DNA from 3 places in the Streptomyces sp. NPDC006235 genome. Region 2 is predicted to be linked to each of the others. Evidence: riboswitches for the same ligand, from Rfam matches in the RefSeq annotation. Region 2 holds a riboswitch; each other region holds the start of a gene.
The links. A riboswitch is a leader RNA that binds a small molecule or an ion and turns the genes downstream of it on or off. The one in region 2 is predicted to bind cobalamin.
Positions count from the first base shown of each region.

Region 1 (3,264 bases), on a different contig from region 2:
TGCACCGGGACGTCAAACCCGCCAACCTCCTGCTGGACGCGGGCGGCACGCTGAAAATCGGCGACTTCGGCATCGCGCGTTTCCTCGACGACCCGGGCGCCGCGCTCACCGCCACCGGCCAGATCGTCGGCACCGGCCTCTACCTCGCGCCCGAACGGGCCCTGGGCCGGCCCGCGGGTCCCGCCTCCGACATGTACTCCCTGGGGTGCGTGCTCTACCAGCTCCTCAGCGGCCGCCCGCCGTTCCAGGCCGACACGGCCGTCGCGCTGCTGCACCAGCATCTCGACAACGCCCCCGTACCGCCCCGGGAACTCGGTGTCGCCGGTCTGCCGCCGGCCTTCGAGAGCTACCTCCTCGCCCTGCTCGCCAAGCAGCCCGAGGACCGGCCCACGGCGCAGCAGGCCGCCGAGTGGTTCGCCGGGGGCGCCTGGCGGGGGCTGCCCGAGCCGCTGCCGGAGGCGGTGTCGCCGGGGCCGGCCTCCGGGAGCGGGCCGTACGCGGCATCCCCGGGGCCGGCCTCCGGGAGCGGGCCGTACGCGGCGTCAGCGGGGCCGTCGTCCGGGCCGGGACCGTACGCGGCGGCCGACACCGGCGCCCCGGCCGGGCACGCGCTGCCCACGGGGTCCCGGACCGCCCCGGGCGGGCGTTCCCGTCGCGCCGCGCCCCGCAACAATCTCGGCAACCACCGGAGAACGGCCGCGGTGGTGGCCGCGGCGGCCGTCTTCCTCGCCGCGATGCTCGCCGGCATGCAGATGTTCTCGCCCGACGACACCGCGACGGAGGGCACGGAACCCGAGGCGTCCCCGTCCGCGAGCAGCCCGGCCGCCCCCTCGCCCGGCGACTCCGCCGACTCCGCCGACCCGCTGGCCTCCGCACCGGCGGCCGCCACGACTCCGGCCGCCGGCACAGTGGCCGATGTCACCCCCTCCCCCACGGCCCCCGGCACCCCGACCCTCGCCGAACCGACGCCCGGCCCCACCAGCCCGACTCCGGAAGTGAGCAGCGGCCCGCCTGAGAAGGCGGACAAGTCCCGGCGGGAACAGCCTCCGCGGTCCGGGGAGGACGGGGAGGACGAGGGCGACGAGGGTGACGACTGAGCCCTCCCGCGCCGGTGTGCGAGCGGTCGCCCCTTCACGCGCCCCCTCGCGCGCCCCCTCGGCTGGCTTGTCATGGCCCTTATCTCGGCATTACTGTCACCACGCCTTGGTGAACGGGAAATCCGGTGTGATGCCGGTGCGGCCCTCGCCACTGTGATCGGGAAGTCCGGCTCCAGCCCTCGCGGGCAGCCACTGGGTTCTCACGAACCCGGGAAGGCGGAGTACGGGCGGTGGGACCCGTGAGCCAGGAGACCGGCCAAGGCGCGTCAACCATCCACGAGGTGCTGGAGAGGGTCTGCTGAGCCATGCACATTGCCGAGGGTTTCCTTCCTCCGGCGCACGCCGTCGCCTGGGGCGTCGCGTCCGCGCCGTTCGTCCTCCACGGAGTCCGGTCGCTCACCCGTGAGGTGCGCGAGCACCCCGAGAGCACTCTGCTCCTCGGCGCCTCCGGCGCCTTCACGTTCGTCCTGTCCGCGCTGAAACTGCCGTCCGTCACCGGCAGTTGCTCCCACCCCACGGGCACGGGCCTGGGGGCCATCCTGTTCCGGCCGCCCGCCATGGCCGTGCTGGGCACCATCACCCTGCTCTTCCAAGCGCTGCTGCTCGCGCACGGCGGTCTGACCACGCTCGGCGCCAACGTCTTCTCCATGGCGATCGCCGGCCCCTGGGCGGGCTACGCGGTGTACCGGCTACTGCGGCGCTACGACGTGCCGCTGATGGTCGCCGTGTTCTGCGCCGCGTTCGTAGCCGACCTGTCCACCTACTGCGTCACCAGCGTGCAGCTGGCGCTCGCGTTCCCCGACCCGGGCAGCGGGTTCCTGGGCGCGCTCGGCAAGTTCGGCTCCATCTTCGCCGTCACCCAGATCCCGCTCGCGGTGAGCGAGGGACTGCTGACGGTGCTCGTGATGCGGCTGCTGGTGCAGTCCAGCAAGGGCGAACTGACCCGGCTGGGTGTGCTCCTCGCCGACAAGCAGTCCCGGAACGAGACCCAGGAGGTGGCCCGATGAGCAAGAACACCAAGATCAACCTCCTGCTGCTGCTCGCCGTGGCCGCGCTCGCCGTGCTGCCGCTCGCCCTCGGCCTCGGCGACCACAAGAAGGAGCCGTTCACGGGCGCCGACGGCGAGGCGGAGACGGCGATCACCGAGATCGAGCCGGACTACGAGCCCTGGTTCTCGCCCCTGTACGAACCGCCGTCCGGTGAGATCGAGTCGGCGCTGTTCTCCCTCCAGGCGGCCCTCGGCTCCGGTTTCCTCGCCTACTACTTCGGACTGCGCCGGGGCAGACGGCAGGGTGAGCTGCGGGCGCTGGAGCGGGAGCGGGACTCCGGGAACCCGGCGGACGGTACCGCCGAGGAGTCCACGGCCGAAGGGGCCTGAGCCGCGTGCTGCCGATCGACGCGGCGGCGCACAGCAGTCGCTGGCGCCGCCGCCATCCCGTGGACAAGGCCGTGCTCGGGCTGGGGCTGACCCTCCTGGCGATCTCGCTGCCGCCCTGGCCGGGCGCGGCTCTGGTGCTGCTGACCGCCCTGGTGGTGCTGCTGGGTCCGGCGGGCGTGCCCTGGATCCGGCTGTGGCGGGCCTACCGGGTGCCGCTGGGCTTCTGCGTGACCGGCGCGCTGACGCTCCTCGTGCAGGTCGGCGGGCCGAACGGTTTCGTCTCCCTCGCCGGTGACGGGCCGGTCCGGGCCGGGGAGTTGCTGCTGCGCACCTCGGCGGCGTCCCTGGGGGTGCTGCTGTTCGCGTTCACCACGCCCATGTCCGACCTGCTGCCGCGGCTGGTCCGGGCCGGGGTGCCCGCGCCGGTCGTCGACGTGGCGCTCGTGACGTACCGGATGAGCTTCCTGCTGCTGGACTCCGTGCGCCGGGTCCGTGACGCGCAGGCCGCCCGGCTCGGGCACACCACGCGGGCCGCGGCCTGGCGGTCCCTGGGCGGTCTCGGCGCCACCGCGTTCGTCCGGGCCTTCGACCGGGCGGTCCGCCTCCAGGCCGGTCTCGCCGGGCGCGGCTACGACGGCACCCTGCGGGTCCTGGTGCCGGAGGCCCGTGTCTCCGTCCGCTTCACGACGGCCAGTTGCGTGCTCCTCGCGGCGCTGGCCGTCCTCACCTTCGTACTGGAAAGGCCGCTGACATGAGCGAGCCCGCCCTCGTCGCCCTGCGGGGCGCGTC
Region 1 covers NZ_JBEXSR010000015.1:81,847-85,110, reverse strand. The annotation lists gene ABZ192_RS19610 (protein kinase) at 1-1,097, shown strand, start outside; cobalamin riboswitch at 1,166-1,373, shown strand; gene ABZ192_RS19605 (energy-coupling factor ABC transporter permease) at 1,403-2,104, shown strand; gene ABZ192_RS19600 (energy-coupling factor ABC transporter substrate-binding protein) at 2,101-2,475, shown strand; gene cbiQ (cobalt ECF transporter T component CbiQ) at 2,481-3,230, shown strand; gene ABZ192_RS19590 (ATP-binding cassette domain-containing protein) at 3,227-3,264, shown strand, end outside.
Region 1: linked by a shared signal. The riboswitch ahead of ABZ192_RS19605 (energy-coupling factor ABC transporter permease) and the one ahead of ABZ192_RS05775 (cobalamin biosynthesis protein) in region 2 are both predicted to bind cobalamin.

Region 2 (3,264 bases):
AAGAAGGCCGACGGCAAGGCCTCCGAGAAGGGCTACCGGGCCGGCCAGATCGCCTCCGCGGGTCTGGTCTCCCTGGCCCACGGCACCAACGACGCCCAGAAGACGATGGGTGTCATCACCCTCGCCCTGGTCGCCGGCGGCGCCGTCGCCCCCGACTCCGACCCGCCCATGTGGGTCATCCTCTCGGCGGGCATCGCCATCGCGCTCGGCACGTACCTGGGCGGCTGGCGCATCATCCGCACCATGGGCAAGGGCCTGACCGACCTCCAGCCGCAGCAGGGCTTCGCCGCCCAGACCAGCGCGGCCACGGTCATCCTGGCCTCCTCGCACATCGGCTTCTCCCTCTCCACCACCCACTCCGTCTCCGGCTCGGTGATGGGCGCGGGGCTCGGCCGCAAGGGCGGTGTCGTCCGCTGGTCGACGGCGACGCGGATGTTCGTCGCGTGGGGCCTGACGCTGCCGGCGGCGGCCCTGGTGGGCGCGCTCGCCGAGTACGTCACCGGCTTCGGCAGCTGGGGCACCGCGGTGGTGGCCGTCTTCCTCGTCGCCTCCAGCGCGGCGATCTGGAAGCTCTCGCGGCGTGAGGTCGTCGACCACACCAACGTCAACGACGCCGACGAGGCGGAGCCGGCCGGTGTGGTGACCACGGCGATGGCCGCGGTGACGCCGCCGCCGGCCGGCACGGCGACGGAGGACCCGGTGCCGTCGTTCCCGGCCCAGGCCGCCGCCGAGCGGACGCCCTCGACGACGACCACCGTCTGACCCCGCCGACCGGTAACAAGGAAGAGTCTCCGATATGAAGATCGACTGGGCGGCCCTCGGCTCCGTCTTCGGCGTCAGCCTCGTGGTCACCGTGGCCCTGGTGGGCCTGTTCACCCTCGGCATCACCGGCCTGTCCCGCCGCGAACGGGCGGTGGCCCAGGGCGGCTCCGCGGGCCTCGCGGTCACCGGCGCGTACGCGTGCTTCGCCGCGTGCGCGGCGGCTGTGGGATACGGGATCTATCTGATCGTGGCCTGACGGCCCGACCGCACGAGGTTCCCGCCGGGCGGGACAGGACTTCGGTCCTGTCCCGCCCGGTCGTCGTGTGCCAGGGGGTGGTGGTGTGGGCTTCTGCACACTCTCCCCTCGCAGGTCAACGGCAAGTTGACGGCTGAACCCGGCCGTGGTGGACTGCCGGGGCCATTAACGGCGGCAGGAGAGGAAGCCGGTGGAAGTCCGGCGCGGTCCCGCCACTGTCACCGGGGTAGCAATCCCCGGGAGCCAGGAACTCTCACCGCCGGTCTAGTCGAACCAGGGCGTGGACACCCTGAGTGAGGACATATCGCCATGCGCGGCTGCCGATCGAGGTTCAGTACCCCACCCCTGACCACTCCTGCGGCCGGCTGAGCCCATGGGTGCCGGTCGCGTCTTCGCGTACGGCGCCGCCGCCGGTCTGATCGGTGACCTGCTGCTCGGCGATCCCCGCCGGGGGCATCCGGTCGCCGTGTTCGGACGGGCCGCGGGCGCCGTGGAACGGGTGTTGTGGCGGGACCACCGGGGGTGGGGCGCCCTGCACACCGCGGTGTGCGCCGGAGGAGCCGTCGCGCTCGGGGGCGTCGCCGCGCGTGCCGTGCGGAACTCCGCCGTCGCCTCCGTCGCCCTGACCAGTGCCGCCACCTGGGCCGTGGTCGGGGGGACTTCACTCGCGCGGGAGGCACAGGCCATCGGGCGTGCCCTGGAGGCGGGGGACGTCGACGGCGCCCGGGCGCGGCTGCCGCATCTGTGCGGGCGGGATCCGCAGGCGCTCGACGCCGACGGGATCGCCCGGGCCGTGGTCGAGTCCGTCGCCGAGAACACCTCCGACGCGGTCGTGGGGGCGCTCGTGTGGGGGGCCGTCGGCGGTGTGCCGGGGCTCCTCGGGTTCCGGGCCGTCAACACCCTCGACGCCATGGTCGGGCACAAGTCGGCCCGGTACCGGCGCTATGGGTGGGCCTCCGCCCGGCTGGACGATCTCGCGGGCTGGCCGGGGGCCCGGCTGACCGCCGTGCTCGCGACCCTGGCAGGCGACGATCCACAGGGAGCCGTACAGGCCTGGCGGGCCGACGCCGCCAAGCATCCGAGCCCCAACGCCGGGCCCGTGGAGGCCTCGTTCGCGGGGGCGCTCGGGGTACGGCTGGGCGGGACCTTGTCGTACGGCGGGCGCGTCGAGCACCGGCCCGTGCTCAACACGGCCGGGCGCGCCGTCGCCACCCGGGACATCGAACGGGCCGTACGGCTGTCCAGGCGTGTCGGCTGGCTCGCGCTCGGCGTCTGTGTCGCCGCGCGCCGCATCGCGAAAGGGCGTACGTCATGACGGGCGGTGGGCTTCTGGTCGCCGGTACCACCTCCGACGCGGGCAAGAGCGTCGTGACCGCCGGGATCTGCCGATGGCTGGTGCGGCAGGGCGTCAAGGTCGCGCCCTTCAAAGCGCAGAACATGTCCCTCAACTCCTTCGTCACGAAGGAAGGCGCCGAGATCGGGCGGGCGCAGGCCATGCAGGCGCAGGCCTGCCGCGTCGAGCCGACCGCGCAGATGAACCCGGTGCTGCTCAAGCCCGGAGGCGAGAGCAGCAGCCAGGTCGTGCTGCTGGGCAAGCCGGTCGGGGAGCTCAGCGCACGCGGCTACCACGGCGGACGGCAGCAGAAGCTGCTCGGGACCGTGCTGGACTGCCTGGAGCAGTTGCGGGGCACGTATGACGCGGTGATCTGTGAGGGGGCGGGCAGTCCGGCCGAGATCAATCTGCGGCGGACCGACATCGTCAACATGGGGATCGCCCGGGGCGCCGGGCTCCCCGTGCTCGTCGTCGGCGACATCGACCGGGGCGGTGTGTTCGCCTCGTTCTTCGGGACGGTCGCGCTGCTGTCGCCCGAGGACCAGGAGTGCGTCGCCGGGTTCCTCGTCAACAAGTTCCGGGGGGACGTCTCCCTGCTGGAGCCGGGGCTCGACATGCTCCAGCGCCTCACCGGGCGGCGGACGTACGGCGTCCTGCCCTTCCGGCACGGGCTGGGGATCGACGAGGAGGACGGGCTGCGCGTCTCCCTGCGGGGGACGGTCCGGGAGTCCGTCGTCGCCCCGCCGGTCGGCGAGGACGTGCTGCGCGTCGCCGTGTGCGCCGTTCCGCTCATGTCCAACTTCACCGACGTCGACGCGCTGGCCGCCGAACCCGGTGTCGTCGTGCGGTTCGTGGACCGGCCGGAGGAACTCGCCGACGCCGACCTCGTCATCGTGCCCGGGACCCGGGGGAC
Region 2 covers NZ_JBEXSR010000003.1:367,949-371,212, reverse strand. The annotation lists gene ABZ192_RS05785 (inorganic phosphate transporter) at 1-762, shown strand, start outside; gene ABZ192_RS05780 (hypothetical protein) at 797-1,018, shown strand; cobalamin riboswitch at 1,159-1,293, shown strand; gene ABZ192_RS05775 (cobalamin biosynthesis protein) at 1,392-2,333, shown strand; gene ABZ192_RS05770 (cobyric acid synthase) at 2,330-3,264, shown strand, end outside.

Region 3 (3,264 bases), on a different contig from region 2:
CCGGCCGAGCTGACCAGCGCGGCCGTGAGCAGGGCCGTGACGCACAGCAGCACCAGGCGGGTGCGGGCCACGGACACCCCGAGCGCGGCCGCCGCGTCCTGCCCGAAGGCGAAGGCGTCGAGGGTACGGGCATACGACAGGCACACCACCAGCGCCACGGCAAGGACGGCCAGGCACAGCCACACGTCGGTCCAGCCCGCGCCGCCGAGCGAGCCGAGGAGCCAGAACAGCACGCCCCGGGTCGTCTCGGCGTCGGCGGCGGTCATCACGACGAAGGAGGTGAGCGCGGAGAAGAGCTGCATGGCGGCGACGCCCGCGAGGACGACCCGGTCGGTGGTGCCGCCGAGGGTGTGGCTGAGCAGCAGCACCAGGGCGAAGGACACCAGGGCGCCGAGGAACGCGCCCGCGGACACCGAGACGGCGCCGCCGCCCACGCCCAGGACGACGACCACGACCGCGCCGGTGGAGGCGCCGGAGGACACCCCGAGCACGAACGGGTCGGCGAGCGGGTTGCGCAGCAGCGACTGCATCACCGCCCCGCAGACGGCCAGTCCGGCCCCGCACACGGCCGCGAGCAGCGTGCGCGGCAGCCGCAGCTGCCAGACGATCCCGTCGCGGATCGGCGTCAGGTCCGAGCTGCCGAGTCCGAGATGGGCCGCCACTGCGGACCAGACGTCCGCGATCCGTATGTCGGCCGGGCCGACGGTGATCGCCAGGGCCAGGGAGACGGCCAGCAGCAGGACCCCAGCGGCGCCGAACCCGAGCCCGCGGACGGTCACTTCACGAGCCCGAACGCGCGCAGCTTGGCGGCGACCTGTTCCACGCCCTCGACCGTGCGGATGGTCGGGTTCATGGCCTGACCGCTGAGCAGCACGTACCGCTTGTGCCTGACCGCGTCCATGTTTCTGGTGACCGGGTTGGACTCCAGGAAGGCGATCTTCTTCGCGGCCGACTCGGCGGTCTGCGACTTGCGGGTGAGGTCGCCGATGACGAGGACGTCGGGGTCGCGTTCGGCGACCGTCTCCCAGTTGATCTGCGGCCACTCCTCGTGCGTGTCGTCGAAGACGTTCTTCGCCCCGAGGGCCCGGGTGATGATGCCGGGCGCTCCGCAACAGCCCGCCATGTAGGGCGACTCGGAGTTGGCGAACCAGTACAGGAGGGTGACGTCGGAGGCGTGGACGCCCCGCGTGGCCTTCGCCATGCGCCGCTGGAGGGAGGCCACGAGCTGGTCGCCCCGTTCCGGCACCCCGAACACGGTGGCCAGGTCGCGCACTTCGCCGTAGATGGTGTCGATGCCCAGCGCCTTGTCGCGCGCGCCGTCCCCGTCACCGGAGTTGTCCTTGCCGGCGCAGTCCGACGGGGAGACGTACGTGGGGACGCCGAGCTTCTCGAACTGCTCGCGGGTGGCGACGCCGCCCCGGCCGAGGGTGGAGACGAAGGACGCCGCGACGAAGTCGGGGCCGGTGTCCAGGACCCGTTCGAAGGACGGGTTGTTCTCGGCGATGCGCGGCACCTTCGCGTTGGCCTTCGCCAGCCCCTTCATCACGGGGTCGGTCCAGGTGGCGGTGCCCGCGAGACGGTCGGCGAGGCCGAGGGAGAGCAGGATCTCGGTGGTGCCCTGGTTGAGGGAGACGGCGTGCTTCGGCGGGGCCTCGACGCGCACCTCGTGGCCGCAGTTGTCGAGCGTGACGGCGGCTTTCGTCGTGGTGGCCGGCGGGTCGCCGCAGCCGGCCAGGAGCAGGGCGCCGGCCGCGAGCAGGACGGTGGCACGGGCGGGTGGGGCGAGGGGCACGGAAACCAGTCCTCAGTCGTCGAGGGCTCGATCGCGGAGCCCGGTCGTACGGTGCTCCCCCGCCGCGTACGGCCGCGGGGGCCGCCAGCAGGTCTTCGGACTCGGGTTCGTCCGGTGCGGAGCGCCTTCCCGGACGTCACACGCGACGTCCAGTGGCCGAGGCCCCGCCCGTCCCCCTCACCGCTGCGCGTCAGTTCCGGATTCGCACCGGATTCCCTGACCCACCTACATGGGTTCGACTGGCCTCGGCAAGCTATCACGGGGACTGCGCGGGAATCACCGCGCACCGTACGTCGTTGTGCGGACAACAGTTCTTCCGCGACTCTCCAGGAGGCCACCGGTGTACGGCGACGAGGCAACGGTCCGCAGGATCCTCACCGAGCTCGGCGACACCTGGGCCGTGGTGGGCCTGTCGTCGAACCAGCGGCGCGCGGCCTACGGCGTGGCCGAGGTGCTCCAGCGTTACGGCAAGCGCGTCGTGCCCGTGCATCCGAAGGCGGAGACGGTGCACGGCGAGCAGGGGTACGCCAGTCTCGCGGACATCCCCTTCGACGTGGACGTCGTGGACGTGTTCGTGAACAGCGATCTCGCCGGAGCGGTGGCGGACGAGGCGGTCGCGAAGGGCGCGCGGGCCGTGTGGTTCCAGCTCGGCGTCATCGACGAGGCGGCTTACGACCGGACCCGTGCCGCGGGCCTGGAGATGGTGATGGACCGCTGCCCGGCGATCGAGATCCCACGACTTCCTCATCACCGCGTACAGAATTCCTGAAGCGCTTTCCAGGAAATGCCCGCGCCCGGTCAAGGCTGCACAACGCGCCTTCTGCCGCCGGTTGACCGATTCCTAATCTGAGGCCTCTTGCTCGCAGAACTCACCGAGTTCTTTTACGAGAGGCCCCTTGATTCATGGTGAGCGTCGACCAGGCAGCAGCGGGGGTAAAAGGGGGGCCCGGCGGATTGCGCCGGGACGTCGGACTGATCGGGCTCATGTGGGCGTCGGTCGGTTCCATCATCGGCTCCGGGTGGCTGTACGGAGCCGAGAAGGCGGTCGTGGCGGCCGGCCCCGCGGCGATCCTGTCGTGGCTGATCGGCGCGGTCGGGATCGTGCTGCTGGCCCTGGTGCACGCGGAACTCGGCGGCATGTTCCCGGTCGCGGGAGGCACGGCGCGGTATCCGCACTACGCGTTCGGCGGACTGGCCGGCATGTCCTTCGGCTGGTTCTCCTGGCTCCAGGCGGCGACCGTGGCACCGATCGAGGTCGAGGCCATGATCGGTTATGCCGGGCACTGGCACTGGGCGCAGGGCTTCCAGCACGCCAAGGACGGCACACTGACGACCAGCGGGTTCGTCGTCGCCGTGCTCCTCATGGCGGTCTTCGTCGTGATCAACTTCCTCGGTGTGCGGCTCCTGGCGCACACCAACAGCGCCGCCACCTGGTGGAAGGTGGCCGTGCCGCTGGCCGCCATCTTCATCAT
Region 3 covers NZ_JBEXSR010000005.1:275,932-279,195, forward strand. The annotation lists gene ABZ192_RS08880 (iron chelate uptake ABC transporter family permease subunit) at 1-779, opposite strand, end outside; gene ABZ192_RS08885 (ABC transporter substrate-binding protein) at 776-1,792, opposite strand; cobalamin riboswitch at 1,861-2,051, opposite strand; gene ABZ192_RS08890 (CoA-binding protein) at 2,133-2,561, shown strand; gene ABZ192_RS08895 (APC family permease) at 2,696-3,264, shown strand, end outside.
Region 3: linked by a shared signal. The riboswitch ahead of ABZ192_RS08885 (ABC transporter substrate-binding protein) and the one ahead of ABZ192_RS05775 (cobalamin biosynthesis protein) in region 2 are both predicted to bind cobalamin.